Regions from separate parts of the Staphylococcus schleiferi genome, predicted to be linked through region 2. Evidence: predicted binding sites of a transcription regulator. Region 2 holds the regulator's gene; the other holds the start of a gene.
The links. The regulator LexA, encoded in region 2, represses DNA repair genes until DNA is damaged. The targets are predictions, from matches to a motif close to CGAACATATGTTCG.
Positions count from the first base shown of each region.

Region 1: the regulator LexA is predicted to act here: its motif matches at 6,042-6,055, upstream of MUA40_RS08645 (YolD-like family protein).

Region 1 is NZ_CP094712.1:1,846,617-1,854,448, forward strand. It holds gene menD (2-succinyl-5-enolpyruvyl-6-hydroxy-3-cyclohexene-1-carboxylic-acid synthase) at 1-1,346, opposite strand, end outside; gene MUA40_RS08620 (isochorismate synthase) at 1,339-2,697, opposite strand; gene MUA40_RS08625 (1,4-dihydroxy-2-naphthoate polyprenyltransferase) at 2,869-3,807, shown strand; gene MUA40_RS08630 (ABC transporter permease) at 3,981-4,745, opposite strand; gene MUA40_RS08635 (ABC transporter ATP-binding protein) at 4,748-5,392, opposite strand; gene MUA40_RS08640 (GNAT family N-acetyltransferase) at 5,385-5,960, opposite strand; gene MUA40_RS08645 (YolD-like family protein) at 6,112-6,522, shown strand; partial or broken gene MUA40_RS08650 (transposase) at 7,277-7,444, opposite strand; gene MUA40_RS08655 (transposase) at 7,402-7,782, opposite strand.
Region 2 is NZ_CP094712.1:1,494,913-1,502,744, reverse strand. It holds gene guaC (GMP reductase) at 1-707, shown strand, start outside; gene MUA40_RS07065 (CAP domain-containing protein) at 713-1,729, shown strand; gene lexA (transcriptional repressor LexA) at 1,962-2,585, opposite strand; gene sosA (DNA damage-induced cell division inhibitor SosA) at 2,730-2,954, shown strand; gene MUA40_RS07050 (DUF896 domain-containing protein) at 3,343-3,579, shown strand; gene tkt (transketolase) at 3,691-5,676, shown strand; gene MUA40_RS07040 (YneF family protein) at 5,825-6,052, shown strand; gene MUA40_RS07035 (hypothetical protein) at 6,334-6,621, shown strand; gene MUA40_RS07030 (CcdC family protein) at 6,785-7,252, shown strand; gene sbcD (exonuclease subunit SbcD) at 7,617-7,832, shown strand, end outside.

The sequences.
Region 1 (7,832 bases), 350 kb from region 2:
ATAAGCAGACCATTCATATCATGGTAAAAGGCAATATCCCCAATAAGTAATGTTACTTTTTGATGAACAGCCATACCTAAAGCAGTTGAGACAACCCCATCTATTCCGTTTGCACCTCTATTGGCATAAATACGACCGCGTTGATTAAAATATAAATTATCAATATCACGTATTGGCATACTATTGCTTACAAACAAACAGTCTTCATCCGTTAATTTATCCAGTAACTGACTCACATATGCAGACTCATCATTAGCGTTTTTTTGATGCTCCGTAATCGTTAAACGGGCTTGTTCTTCCATATTTTGCCATTGACTCAGCCACATTTTACGATATGTGCCAGGCACCTCACCTAAAGCTCTAAAAAAGTCATTCGGTGACATTTCAAAAAAGTAATCCGGTTTTTTAGGAAATGCGTCTACGTTTGAACTGTTTTGAACTAAAATTTGATCTGCATCTGTTGTTTTCAACCATTGATTTAATTTTTTAGATACGACCGGCTTTCCTACTCTAATAACAAAATCGGCTTCAATTTCAAGTCCAGCACGCAAAAGTAAATCATAGGTTGCAATCACATTTGGATGTTGTGTGGCACGTATGCCATTTAATGCATCCGCAAGTATCGGTAAATCATACACGGTAGCAAACGTTAAAATTTGTGATATATCTTGATGTTGCATATCACCAACGACAATTAAGCCTTTCGCTTGCTTCAATGTTTTTTCAATACGACTTAAATCTATTGATTTTTGATATTTAGGACGGTCATACGTCTCTGTTTTCAGTAAGTCTAAACGTGATAAGTCGGGTGTAAGGGGCTCGCGAAACGGCAAATTAAAATGGACAGGCCCTTGTTGGGGTCCGTCAAAATATTGACTCGCTTTTTGGATTTGATATGCGTTGAATTCAGTCATATGCACTGTACCATCTGCTATTGGCAAATCGCATTGAAACCGAACATAATTTTGAAACATCCCCACTTGATTAATCGCTTGTGGTGCCCCTACATTTCGAAGCTCATGTGGTCTATCACTCGTTAATACGACAAGTGGCAGACGACTAATATGGCTTTCTGCGATGGCAGGGACATAATTCGCAGCGGCAGTACCAGAAGTACATACGATTGCAACCGGACGTTGACTTCCCTTCATTAATCCTAATGCAAAAAAAGCAGCACTTCTTTCATCTGGATGAATCCATGTTTTAATTTCAGGATGACACTCCAACGCCAAAGCGATTGGTGTCGAACGAGAACCTGGACTAATCACTACTTCTCGCAAGCCATACGCATAGAGCTCAGAAACGAAATGAAAAACTTGTTCTGTTAAATCACTTTGATTAGTCATACTCAGTCACCCCTAGTGCCTCCATCATTGGTTTAAATTTTAAAGCTGTTTCTGCCACTTCTTCAGCTGCATTAGATTCTTGAACAATACCTGCACCAGCAAAAAGCAAGGCTTGATGTCGGTTCATTAACATCGAACGAATCGCCACAATAAACTCACAATCATCATACATATCAATCATGCCTACAGGTGCCCCGTATAAACCACGTGCGCCGAATTCATGCGCTTCAATATAATCTAATGCACGCGCTTTCGGGTAACCCCCAAGTGCAGGTGTTGGATGCAAATCATCTATCAATTCGATATATGATTTTTGTGCAAGTGGGCCACCTATCTCTGTATATAAATGATATAAATGATCATTTTTTAAAATTTTAGGTTCCTTATTATAGTCGACATGCGTCGTAAAAGGTCGTATATCTTCGAGTATGCTTTCGACTACAATTTCATGTTCAACTAAGTTTTTTTCATCTTTCAGAAAAGCTTCGACATGTGCTTGGTCTACTTTTTCATCATGCGTACGACGAATTGTTCCTGCAACGGCTTTCGTAGATAATTCCCCGTTAGTAACTTTAAACAATTGTTCCGGTGTTTGAGATATAAAAACATCTTCTTCGGATTCTAAAACAAATAGATAACTGTTTTTTTCATTTTGTAAAGCCCGATAAAGTATCGTTGGAATACTTAAATCTGCATCAAATTGCACCATACGTCTGCGCGATAACACAATTTTTTCATCATGAGCTAACTGTTCTGTTGTCTTTGCAACTAAAGCTTCCCACTCATCTTTATATATGTCTTCCATACGTTTCACCGGTGGCGGTGTCGTATCTTTTATTTCTATTGTTTCTAAATGATTCAATTGATCGAATAGCGCATTAAATTGATCTATAGAAAACGTTTCTTTTTGTACTGTATAAGTTAAAAACGTTTCATCGTTTACTTGTGATATTAAAACTTCAGGCAAAATAAAGTGATTCACACCAAAACGGCGCCATTCATCCCCCAGACGCTTTGTAGAAAACTGAAACCCCCCACAAATTCGTAAATGATGGCGCTCAGAATCAGGATGGATTAATGCAATGTTGTCTTTAAACTTTTCCCATTCTTTAAAAATAGAGCGTTTATTTGTGAAATCATTTTTAATTTTTGTTGCAACACGGTAACCAAAAAAAGTTGTTTTACTATCATTTAACTGAAAGTAAAAACGATCTCCTGCATCTTCTTTTGACATTTCAAACAACGTAATCGGATCCAATTGCTTTTGCAACTTCACTTCAATCGAAACCCATTGCTGTGTCGTTTGTTTGACCGCATCCATGATTGCCTGTTCACAGACGTCAACAGTCATCTCATTCTCACTTCTTTCATCATAATCAAGTTTCATCCATTACTCCATTCTAACATTTTTAATCGTCGTTGTGTTCGCAAGTGTCTTTCTTATAATATTATTATTGATTTAATAGTAAAATTTATTTATAATAGGCATGTATTATAAATATTATAAAAAGAGGTTATTGATATGGCGACTGAATTTGAAAAACATTCAACATTTCACAAATACTGGTTACTCATGCGCCCACATACACTCACTGCTTCTGTTGTTCCAGTTTTAGTCGGAACTGCAACTGCTAAACTTTTTTTATTAGGCAGCGAAGATCATTTACGCTTTAGTCTATTCTTAGCAATGTTGGTCGCTTGTTTACTCATCCAAGCTGCTACGAACATGTTTAATGAATACTATGACTTTAAAAAAGGTCTAGATGATCATGAGTCAGTTGGTATCGGTGGTGCCATTGTCCGTAACGGCATGACACCTGGACACGTTTTAAGACTCGCACTCATTTTTTACGTCATCGCAGCTTTACTTGGACTATACTTAGCAATCCAAACTTCATTTTGGTTAATACCTGTCGGACTTTTATGTATGGCAGTAGGCTACCTTTATACAGGCGGGCCATTCCCAATCTCATGGACGCCCCTTGGTGAATTATTCTCTGGTGTATTCATGGGGATGATTATTATCGTCATCGCTTTTTACATACAAACAGGCAATCTTCAAAACTATGCTTTTTGGATTAGCATTCCAATTGTAATTACTATCGGCCTCATTAATATGGCTAATAATATTCGTGACCGCGTCAAAGACAAACAAAGCGGTCGTCGTACATTGCCTATTTTATTAGGCAAACGTGGCTCGCTTATTTTTATGGCAACATGCTACATTTTAGCATATCTATTCGTGATTTATACGGCACTTTTCAAAGATGGTGGATCCCTCTTCTATTTACTTGCATTGTTAAGTTTTCCACTGCCAATCAAAGTTTATCGCCGTTTCAAAAAGAACGATACGCCACAAACAATGATGCCGGCAATGGCAGCAGCAGGAAAAACAAATACATTTTTCGGTGTTTTGTATGCATTAGGCATTTATATCAGCGCTTTACTGGGTGGCGTATAAAACCTCCAGTACGCATTCATTTTATGTGATTAATTTTTAAATCATGACGGGTGTGGAAGTACGAAATCTCGCTTCAATGATGAGATGTCACTTCCCACCCTTTTCTTTTTTCAAAAGTCTCTTGTAGACTATCAATTTCATTGTAATGATATATAGCGATATATACAAATGTTTTAATCCGCTTTAATTTGAATTAACTGATGGCGATAATTAAAAAATTGTCGATAGCTTAAATAAGTTGCAACAAGCGCTGAAATGATCGTTGCCGTTGTATGAATAAAAACAACCATGAGTTGAAATTTAATCGCTTGTAAAGGTGGAACACCGGCAATAATAAGCCCAGTCATCATTCCTGGAATAGAGACTAGCCCGTATGTTTTTACTGAGTCGATTGTCGGAACAATTGCTACTTTAATACTCTCACTAATTGCATCTTTTGCAGCTAATGAAGGTCCCGCACCTAACGATAATTTTGCTTCAATAGATTCTGTCTCTTTCGTAAAAATCCGATCTAAATTTTGATAACTCAAATTAATCGCAATCATCCCGTTACTCCCTACCATACCAGCAACCGGAATAATTTCATTCGGCTTAAAGCTTATCGCACCAGTTAACAGAACGCCTCCTAAAGAAAGAACAGCACCTGTCATTATTCCAGCAAACGAAACCCAAAAAACATGGTGCATAATTTTTGAAGCACGTTTTCGTGTATTCGCTGCAGCATTAATCATAATGACTACTATCAAAGCAATAACAATCCATACTTGTTCTAACTTGAAGACAAATTCTAACAAATAACCAATAATGACCAACTGAATCACTGCACGTATCGCAGCAATAATTAAATCTTTTGCGATATGCAATCTTTCTTTAAAAGAAATCAGTATCGGAATCAATAACAATAAAGACGTTAACAACAAAGAAGTTGTACTCATCATAATCATTGTTCCTCCTTTGTGATGGTGCCGTTTGTAATCTCAAGTTGTCGATGAAAATGACGGTGACTTTGCTCTGTATTATGTGTAATCCACATCACAGACATTCCTTCTTTGACTAAATCAAAAATAAACTTTTCGATTTTTTTGCTATTAATATCATCTAGCGCACTCGTCGCTTCATCCAGTAAAAGCAAATCTGGCTTGAACATCAATTGACGCGCAATCGTCACGCGCTGTTTTTCACCGCCCGACATATGATGAACAGAGTCTGAAAGTTTATATTTTTTTAAGCCCATCGCATCTAATAAATATTTCGCACGTGATTTATCAAATCCTTCTTTTCGTGCGTGTGATGGAAAAATGAGATTATCTCGTATTGTATCACCGAAGAGTTCAACCGATTGTGGTAAATAACTAATTTTTTGTCTTAAAGCTTCTGGTTCGTATGTTTCATAAAGCTCATTTTTAAACTGTATCGTTCCTTCCGTTGGACTAATCAAATCAGCTACTATTCTTAATAGCGTACTTTTTCCGCTACCAGAAGGTCCTACAACTGCAATTGCTTCACCTTGATCTACACGGAAACTGACATGATCTAAAATCCGCTGATCATCGATACAGTAACTCACATTTTTTACGTCAAGCATCTACCTTGTTCCCACCTTTATATTTCATATAGCGATAACGATGACCGTACAACATTTTATCTTTTATTGTTTCAAAGCCCATTTTTCGATAGAGTTGGTATGCCTTTTCATTGATATATTCACAATTCAAGCCCCATGTCGCGTGATTATCAGATGATAAAAGGTAGCGCATTAACTGACGCGCAATACCACGTCCTCGAAACTCAGGAAATGTCGCAATTGACTCAATATAAATATCATCTTCATCTGCCTCTAACACAGGTAAAGGCGTCGTATGTTCAAGTTCAATAGGCGTATCAAACTGTAAACGCTCCCATTCTTTCTCATATTGTGCTTCATTTTTCCCAGGATATGCCACAATCATACCTGCTACTTGTTGGTTTACCTCATAGACATGAACATGTGTCAATGCATTTCGATAATGCACATCCGTAATACTTTTCATCAGTGCATGGATAACGGTCGATTTAGCATAACGTTGCACAATTTCCAATTCCATATCTTGCCATATCATGTAGGTCAATTCTGCAATCGCATGTGCGTCTTCATAAGTTGCTTTTCTAATCATAATTCTCCACACCTCTTCTATGTAATCCCTTTATATTTTAGTCGATATAACGCAAGATTTGAAATAAATAATTTAAATTAGCAAATGTACGTTCTAATTTCACTTCACAAAACAGAACATATGTTCTATAATTGGTGTGAGGTGATTTTCAATGAAAGATAAAACACTGCCAACTGCGTATCAATCCGAAACCGATTATCGAAAGATTCCTAGACAATATTTAAATGCGAGCATCCCTCAAGGACGCGGTATTGTGAAATGGGCGCCCTTTGCGACACTACCCGAACAATTTTCAGAGATTAAACAATTCGAAGCCAATCAACTAAAAATAGACCGCCCAGATTTAAGCGAAGATCAAATCAACGAAATCAATCAAATGCTGCATTTTAAAATTGCTAAAAACGCCTTCACTCAAATTAGCTATTGGCGTTCCGGACAGATTCATACCATTCAAGGTTACATTGCAAGCATTAACACATTAGAAAATACATTGGTCATTGCGAATGAACGACGTACCGATCAACTCACAATTGGCTTAAATGAACTTTATGGTGTCGAATAATATAGAATAAAAATAATCCTATCGTTAAGAAAACCATCACGATAGTTCTGACACTCATACATTAAAACGCACGTCATCTCGCGTGTCTTACATTCATATACCCGAAATTTTGACAATTATTTTATTTTCTACATATTTATTACAATAAAAAAAGAAAACATGAAGTACTATATTTGATATCAGGCAGTAGGAAACGCGCACACTATTTTTATAACGCATCTAAAGATAATTTGTATCTTTTAAATGCATTGAAAGATACGATATCGCTAAGTCTTCGTGTAAGAGTGACTAAAAATAGATTTAAAACACTGATAAAACGATTGATTGCTTTTAAATTAACACGTAAAACCCCTATTCTCTTATAAATGTAAAATAGTTTTTCTGGGAAACGATTCAAAAAAACCGTTCATATGTATATGATCGTTTTTTTCGTTAGGCCAAAAGGGACTTCAATTTTTATAATGCCCCTTATACTTTGAATAGCAATATTGTTGTAATAGGTAAGTTTGATAGGTTGTAAGGATTGGACACCTGCATTTAGTCTTATCCTAGCTAAAAACGGCTGTACACTTTATATGGTGGTTATGTGTCTATAATAATTAAGTCGCAAACTTCCGATTGCTTCTTCGAGTCTCGCTTTCCCAGGCGCCTTACCTCAACTAATTTTGGCTTTTATTGTAGCTCATAAGAAGCCAAAATGGATTTTCGGTTTCGGCTCTATGCCTCGGGAGTCTCGACTCGGTACGCAATCTATTTAAGCAATTTCACTATTGAAAAGTGGCATTGCTTTTTTCTTTGGTCTTTTATACAGTCTAAAAATAATAAAAATGCGATTTTTGAAGTTATAAAAGTTGCGATAGCCATATGAAACTCTTTTAATCAGTTTAACTTTTTGATTAATTCCTTCAATCGCTCCATTATTGAATTGAGGGGTTCCAATCGTATAAGCAATGATATCCTCATACTTTCTGTAGAAGCGTAACACTTTCCATCCATACATTTAAAACATTGTTTTAACAGTTTTAAATACACTGCTATCTCTTGGAATCTTAAAAAAGTAATTCGCGATAAACGTTTTCCGTGTTTGTGTATTCGGTTTGGATTCGAATGATAACAGTGAGGACAAGTCATAGGCTTGTATGAAAGGGTACCAAAGATGACGTTAGATTTCTTACCTCTAATAACTACATCTTCTTCAACTTTAGTGATTTTAATATTATTATCTTTAATTTTTAGTAACTTTAATATATCATTACACATAGGCGCAATATGTCTCCTTTATTTTTGGTTTAGTCACTTAAAATGATAGA
Region 2 (7,832 bases):
TAGGTGTAAAACAAGGTGAATTTGATTTTATCAATCAATTAAAAGCAGAAGGTCTTTCTCCTGAGTATATTACAATCGATATTGCACACGGTCATTCAGATCAAGTTATTGAAATGATTCAGCATATTAAAAAACAATTACCGAATGTATTTGTTATCGCAGGGAATGTGGGTACCCCTGAAGGCGTAAGAGAACTTGAAAATGCGGGTGCAGATGCTACAAAAGTAGGTATCGGTCCAGGTCGCGTGTGTATCACTAAAATTAAAACTGGTTTTGGTACCGGTGGATGGCAACTGGCAGCGGTGAATCACTGTAGTAAAGCGGCGCGTAAACCGATTATTGCAGACGGTGGTATTCGAACACATGGTGATATCGCAAAATCAATCCGTTTTGGTGCTTCAATGGTAATGATAGGGTCATTATTTGCTGCCCATGAAGAATCACCAGGAGAAACGGTTGAAATAGATGGTAAAACTTACAAGGAATACTTCGGTAGTGCATCAGAATTTCAAAAAGGTGAACGTAAAAATGTTGAGGGTAAAAAAATGTTTGTCGAACATAAAGGTGCATTAAAAGATACCCTCACTGAAATGAAAGAAGACTTACAAAGTTCGATTTCATATGCAGGTGGCAAAGACATTGATGCGCTCAGAAAGGTAGACTACGTCATCGTTCGTAATTCTATTTTTAATGGTGACAGAGATTAAAGGAGCTGTTGATCATCCGTAAATTCCTTTTGTTTTTTCTTATAGGATTGTTAATCATTCTTTTTGTCCCCATTCAACCGAGTACGGTAATATCTGATTTTGTGAAGCCAGCGAATGAAAAAATTGATCAATTTGTCGATGGTGAAACAAATGAAACGACGTTAAAAACGCCAGAACAGCAAGTTTTTGCGATGAGGAATATTCAAATGAATATGACTAAAAAGCAAGTTGAAGCAAAACTTGGGCAACCAGTATCCAAAATAGGAAACGAATATGGTACACGTTGGTATGTCTACCATCATGATTTTAACGAATTTGTCATGGTCAGTTTTATCAATGATAAAGTACACGGGTTGTATACGAATCAAAATATGATTACTTCTAAAAATGGGATTAAATATGGAAGCCCTAAAGATTTTGTCCGTGATAAACTCGGAACACCTGTAGAGGAAATTAAAAAAGGTCATACGATTTATAAAAAAGAGCAACAAGATTATGATATTTTTGATAAAAATGGCATCTACACAACTGCTTTCTATGATAAATATGACAACAATCGACTCATGGGATTGATGCAAATCAGTCATACGATGGAGAATAAATTAAATGCGCAGTACGCTGCCCCTTCAAAATATTTGAGTGATAGTTTTGAAAAAGGTGATTATGTCTTGTTAAATGCTACAAGAGTTCAAAAAGGCTTAAAACCATTAGCTTATTCTGATTCTCTTGCGCAAACAGCAAGAAAGCATAGTACTGATATGGCAAAAAATCATTACTTTGATCATAATGATTTAAGCGGTAAAACACCATTTGATCGTATTAAAGCTGATGGACATCAATATCAAGTTGCTGCAGAAAACTTAGCATATGGTCAAACGAGTCCTATATATGCCCATCATGGACTTATGAATTCTAAAGGACATCGTAAAAATATATTGAATAGAAGTGTGAAAACAATAGGTATTGGTGTTGATTTTAATTCAGACCGTCAACCATTTTTCACAGAAAACTATATCGGTTAATGTTTGATGCTGAGATAAAGGGGAATAGCTTCTTTGGAAGTGATTAACAGTGAATATGATTTGGAGAAAAGAAATTAATCAACAAAATCAACCTCCTTTAAATCAATCGGAAGATATTTTAGATCGTATTAAAAAATTACTCAATAAAAAATAAAAAAATAAAGCGAGCGACTAATGAATGTGCTTCATTAAGTCGCTTGCTTTTTTTAGAAGGAGTGATCAAATGTCATTTTTACATTTCTCTGAATAAGCCAATCACTTTTCCGAGTACAGTGACATTATCTAAATAAATAGGTTCTAAACTACTGTTTTCTGGTTGAAGACGGTATCTATTTTTTTCTTTATAAAATCTTTTTACTGTAGCCTCGTCTTCATCAGTCATAGCTACAATGATGTCACCATTTTCAGCGATAGATTGGCTTCTAACGATAACTTTATCTCCGTCTAATATACCAGCTTCAATCATACTCTCTCCTATAACATTTAGGATGAATATTTGGCCGTTATGTGTTGAAGTGAAATGTTCTGGTAATGGGTAGTATTCTTCAACGTTCTCAATAGCAGAAATAGGTGTCCCTGCAGTAACCTTACCAATGACAGGCACATAGATCGTTTCTTCCATATTCACAGGTTCTCCCATGAGTTCATTCACAATTTCTATGGCACGAGGCTTAGTGGGGTCTCGTCTAATATACCCTTTTTCTTCTAATCTAGATAAATGACCGTGCACAGTTGAACTTGAAGCTAAACCAACTGCTTCACCGATTTCTCGAACACTCGGTGGATACCCTTTTGTTTGCACGACATGCTTTATAAATTCAAATATTTCGCTTTGTCTCTTTGTGAGCTCTCTCATTTCGCACACTCCTTCTTCGCTTGGTTTGAAATTAGTATAACATATTGATGAAATAATCACAAACGTTTGTTCGTTTTGATGTTGACATAGAACATTTGTTCTGTTAGAGTATTAATACAAACAAACGTTCTAGGAGTGATAGCAATGATTCATGTTAAAATTTCAGAAATATACCTGTTCTTAGCGGTATTTATCATATCTATACTACTTTTCTTTACATTCTTTGTATTAGCAAGCGATAGTAGCCATACAGAACAAACGTACGAAATGACAGATCATCAATTGAAAACAAACCAAACAGAAAAAGTTCAAAAACACGAACACATCGATACGAATCAGCCAGCCATTGCGACAACACTTGGTCGTTAATCAAAATCAACTTTTTCTGCGTACGAAATACTTTTAACCTCCATTTTTACTTCCATTTCTTTTCCAATTAGACATCCCATATATTATGACACATCGAAGTTTTCAGTCTCATTTGAACCTCGAGTCAAAATATGCTCGAGGTCAGTTAGACTGGTAGACGAACTATTGATAAAGTCTATAAAAGAAAAAGACAACCTTCTTTTGAATTAGCTATTTTAATTTTTTAATAAATTGTACCTTTCTATATGCCTATTTTTTCACAAGATAAGAAAGATTTGACTATAAAACGGACGCTATTCCGCTTAAATTGTAATATAAGTCCAAGTGTTTGGTTTTATCCACTATATCTGTTATATTTTTGAAAAGAAAATGACGGAGGGAATTGATGATGTTTACTCAAGAAAAATTGAATCGAATCAATGAATTAGCTAATAAGAAAAAGCAAGAGGGTTTAACAGAAAGTGAAGCAAAAGAGCAATCACAATTGAGAAGTGAATATTTAGAAATGTTCAGAAGTAGCTTCAAAAGCCAAATTGAGAACACTAAAGTGATTGATCCAGAAGGTAATGATGTTACACCTGAAAAACTTAAAGAAATCCAAAAGAAAAATCATTTACGTAACTAATCTAAAATTAGTTTATATTTGCTGATTGGCATGCTGATTTATTAGGCTTTATACTACCATTTCGGTTATAATGAAAATATGATGAGCATTCGAAAGGAAGGAAGTAATAATATGACAGAAACAAAAGATCAACTTGCGATTAATACATTACGTGGTTTAAGTATTGACGCCATTGAAAAAGCAAATTCAGGACACCCTGGATTACCAATGGGTGCAGCACCTATGGCTTATACTTTATGGACACGTCATTTGAATTTCAACCCTAATTCAAATGAATATTTTAACAGAGACCGTTTCATTTTATCAGCGGGTCATGGTTCAGCATTATTGTACAGCTTACTCCATGTTTCAGGAAGCTTAGAATTAGAAGAGCTTAAACAATTCAGACAATGGGGTTCTAAAACACCAGGACATCCAGAATATCACCATACTAAAGGTGTAGAAATTACAACTGGTCCACTAGGTCAAGGTTTTGCAATGTCTGTAGGTATGGCAATGGCTGAGAAACATTTAGCAGCTAAATTTAATAAAGACATCGAAGTAGTCAACCACTATACGTATGTTTTAGCTTCTGACGGAGATTTAATGGAAGGTATTTCTCATGAAGCAGCATCATTAGCAGGACATTTAAAACTAGACAAACTCATTACACTTTATGATTCTAACAACATTTCTTTAGATGGTGAGACAAATAAATCATTTTCTGAAGATATTAAAAAACGTTTTGAGGCGTATGGTTGGAACCATATTCTTGTTAAAGATGGTAATGACGTAGAGGCTATCGACAAAGCCATTTCTGAAGCTAAACAACAAAATGGTCCGACAATCATTGAAGTTAAAACGATTATTGGTGAAGGTTCACCAAACAAATCAAATAGTAATTCAGTTCATGGTGCACCTTTAGGTGAAGAAGAACGTAAGCTTACATTTGAAAACTATCAATTAGATAGTTCTAAATATTTCCATGTTGACGACGAAGTTTATGAAATCTTCAATTCAACAATGATTAAACGTGCCAATGAAAATGAAGATGAATGGCATAAAAAAGTTGAAGCATACAGTCAACAATATCCTGAATTATACAAAGAGTTTAAAGATGCTTTAGAAGGCCGTTTACCTGAAGGTTATGAAGCTGAACTTCCAAAATTCGAATTAGGTCATAAAGGTGCTTCACGTGCAGACTCAGGAGATGTAATTCAAGCATTAAGTAAAGCTGTTCCAACATTATTTGGTGGTTCTGCTGACTTAGCATCTTCAAATAAATCAAATGTAAAAGAAGAAACAGACTTCTCAGCTGAAAATGGCGAAGGTAAAAACGTATGGTTCGGTGTGCGTGAATTTGCGATGGCTGCTGCCGTTAATGGTATGGCTGCACATGGTGGTTTACATCCATACGGTGCAACATTCTTTGTATTTAGTGACTATTTAAAACCTGCTTTACGTTTAGCAGCAATAATGGGACTTCGTTCTACATTTGTGTTTACACACGATTCAATCGCTGTTGGTGAAGATGGTCCTACACATGAACCAATCGAACAATTGGCAGGCTTAAGAGCCATTCCAAATCTTAACGTGATTCGTCCAGCTGATGGTAATGAAACACGTGTTGCATGGAAAGTTGCTGTTGAATCAAACGGTATCCCAACTGCTTTAGTATTAACACGTCAAGGTTTACCAGTGTTAGATGTAGAAGAATCTGTTGTAGAAGAAGGCGTTAGAAAAGGTGCATATGTCGTTTATGAAACTGAAAAAGCGCCTGAGTATGTTTTATTAGCTTCTGGTTCTGAAGTAAGTTTAACAGTTGAAGCTGCAAAAGCACTTGAAGAACAAGGTAAAGGTGTTCGTGTTGTATCAATGCCAAACTGGAATGCATTTGAAGCACAATCAAAAGCGTACCAAGACGAAATTTTATTACCACAAGTGGAAAAACGTGTTGCTGTTGAAATGGCATCATCACTTGGTTGGCATAAATATGTAGGTATGCACGGTCTTGTTGTAGGTATTGATCGTTATGGCGCAAGTGCCCCTGGCGACTTAGTTGTCGAAAAATATGGTTTTACAAAAGAAAACATATTATCTGAAATTGAAAAATTATAATTGATGATCGCATTCAAAAGTCGAGCTTGATTTGTTCAAAATTGAGCTTGGCTTTTCTTTTAGTTATTCATATAAGTTTGCTTTCATATCTTGAAAAGAATACATAATTTTAGTAAAATGCAAAAGGATACAGAAAGTGGGTGAAACTATGGCTACATGGTTAGCAATTTTATTAATTGTTATTGCACTTATCGGTGGATTAGTGGGGGGCTTTTTCTTAGCACGTAAATATATGATGGACTATTTAAAAAAGAACCCACCTATTAATGAAGAAATGTTGCGCATGATGATGATGCAAATGGGACAAAAACCATCTCAAAAGAAGATTAATCAAATGATGACAATGATGAATAAAAACATGGACAAAAAAATGTAATATCCATGATGTTGATAATAGCAAAGAGAAGTACGGTAATAAAAATCGTACTCAACTTTGCTATTTTTTTAGGTTAAAATAAAGAAGTGCTTTAAGCGTATGGCTATACCTTACTTGGTATTAATTTTAAGACAAGTGACTTCCACTCTATTAACTGAAAGAGGTAGGGTCTATGTTATGTCAAAGTACGTCCAGTTTATTCATATAGAAAAAAATTTAAAATAAACGTAATATAATTGTGGTTTCGTTTGTTATAATGGATAAGAGGAGGTATGACATACATGATTAGTATCATACTCATTATTGTTATATCAACGATTGTGACTATTTATTTGGGGATAACAAAAGATGTGAATATTATCGCTTCAATTGATGCGCAAAAGGTGCCTGCACATTTAAAAACTAAATTGATTTATTTGTTTATAGTAATGTTATGGTTGACTAGTTTAAGTCTTATATTAGTAATTGCTTTAATAGAAACACATCTTTTTATAGGTCTTATTTTGTTAGTGGTTAGTTTATTATTAATGCTCTCTTTTTATATATATTATTATAAGATAAGTCAGTAGTTTCAATAAAAGACATTGATAGACGTGCGTATAACATGAGTTATGAAAAAACACATTATTAGATGTAAAATCTTAAATAATACGTCGAAGTAAGAAAATTAACGAATTTAAATGTCATGTGATATACTATTGAGTATCGAATGAGAAATGAGGAGGAGCAACATTGACGTATTTAGTATTATCGATTCTTATTGCATTTGTCATGGGGGCAGCGGTCATTGTAATTAGAATGAAAGCGCAAAAATATCCAGTGAATGAAAAGAAAATTCTTTTACCTCCTTTTTTTATGGCAACAGGTGCATTGATGTACGTTGTTCCCTATTTTAGACTTTCTAATTTTGAAATTTTAGAGTCAGTTGTATTAGGTGTGATTTTTTCGAGTGTACTCATTATGACATCACACTTTGAAACAAAAGGGAGCCAAATCTTTTTAAAAAAATCTAAAGCTTTCCCGCTTGTGCTCATCACGCTTCTATTGGTAAGAACAGTATTAAAAGTATTTATAGGCAGTAATATTGATCCGGGTGAGTTAGCAGGTATGTTCTTTTTATTAGCTTTTAGTATGTTATTGCCATGGCGCCTTGCGATGTTACGTCGCTATCGCAAAATTAAGCATCAACTTGTACAATAAAGAGCATATTATTAAAATGTAATGTTTCATTTATGTGTTGTACGTGTCGTTTGTTTTAATAAAAAATGCTTGCAGCTTGGCGATATATTCATACATTGTTGAATCGCTGATATTTATAAATTAACCGTCTTGGATTGAGTTGAGTGTTTCAGCCTCAATCCATTTTTTTAATCATAATCAATATGATGGAGTGGGATAATGAAATCTCTTGGTTTCAATCTCATTCTTTTTTTAGGTTTATTGAGTTAAAGCGAGGCATTGATATTATCATTAAATGATGAAATGATAGATTTGAAATGGGCGCTTGAATTCCAATAAAAACACCTATACAATAATAACGAACGTTTGTTCTGAGGTGATCAATATGAAAATAATACATACAGCGGATTGGCATTTAGGAAAAGTATTAAATGGCCATTCATTTTTGGAAGATCAACAGTATATTGTGGATCAATTGATAGAAGTGCTTATAAAAGAAAAACCTGATTTGCTCGTTATAGCTGGTGATATCTATGATACAACGTATCCAAATAAGTATGTAATTAGACTAATGGAAAATACTATCGCAAAGATAAATCTA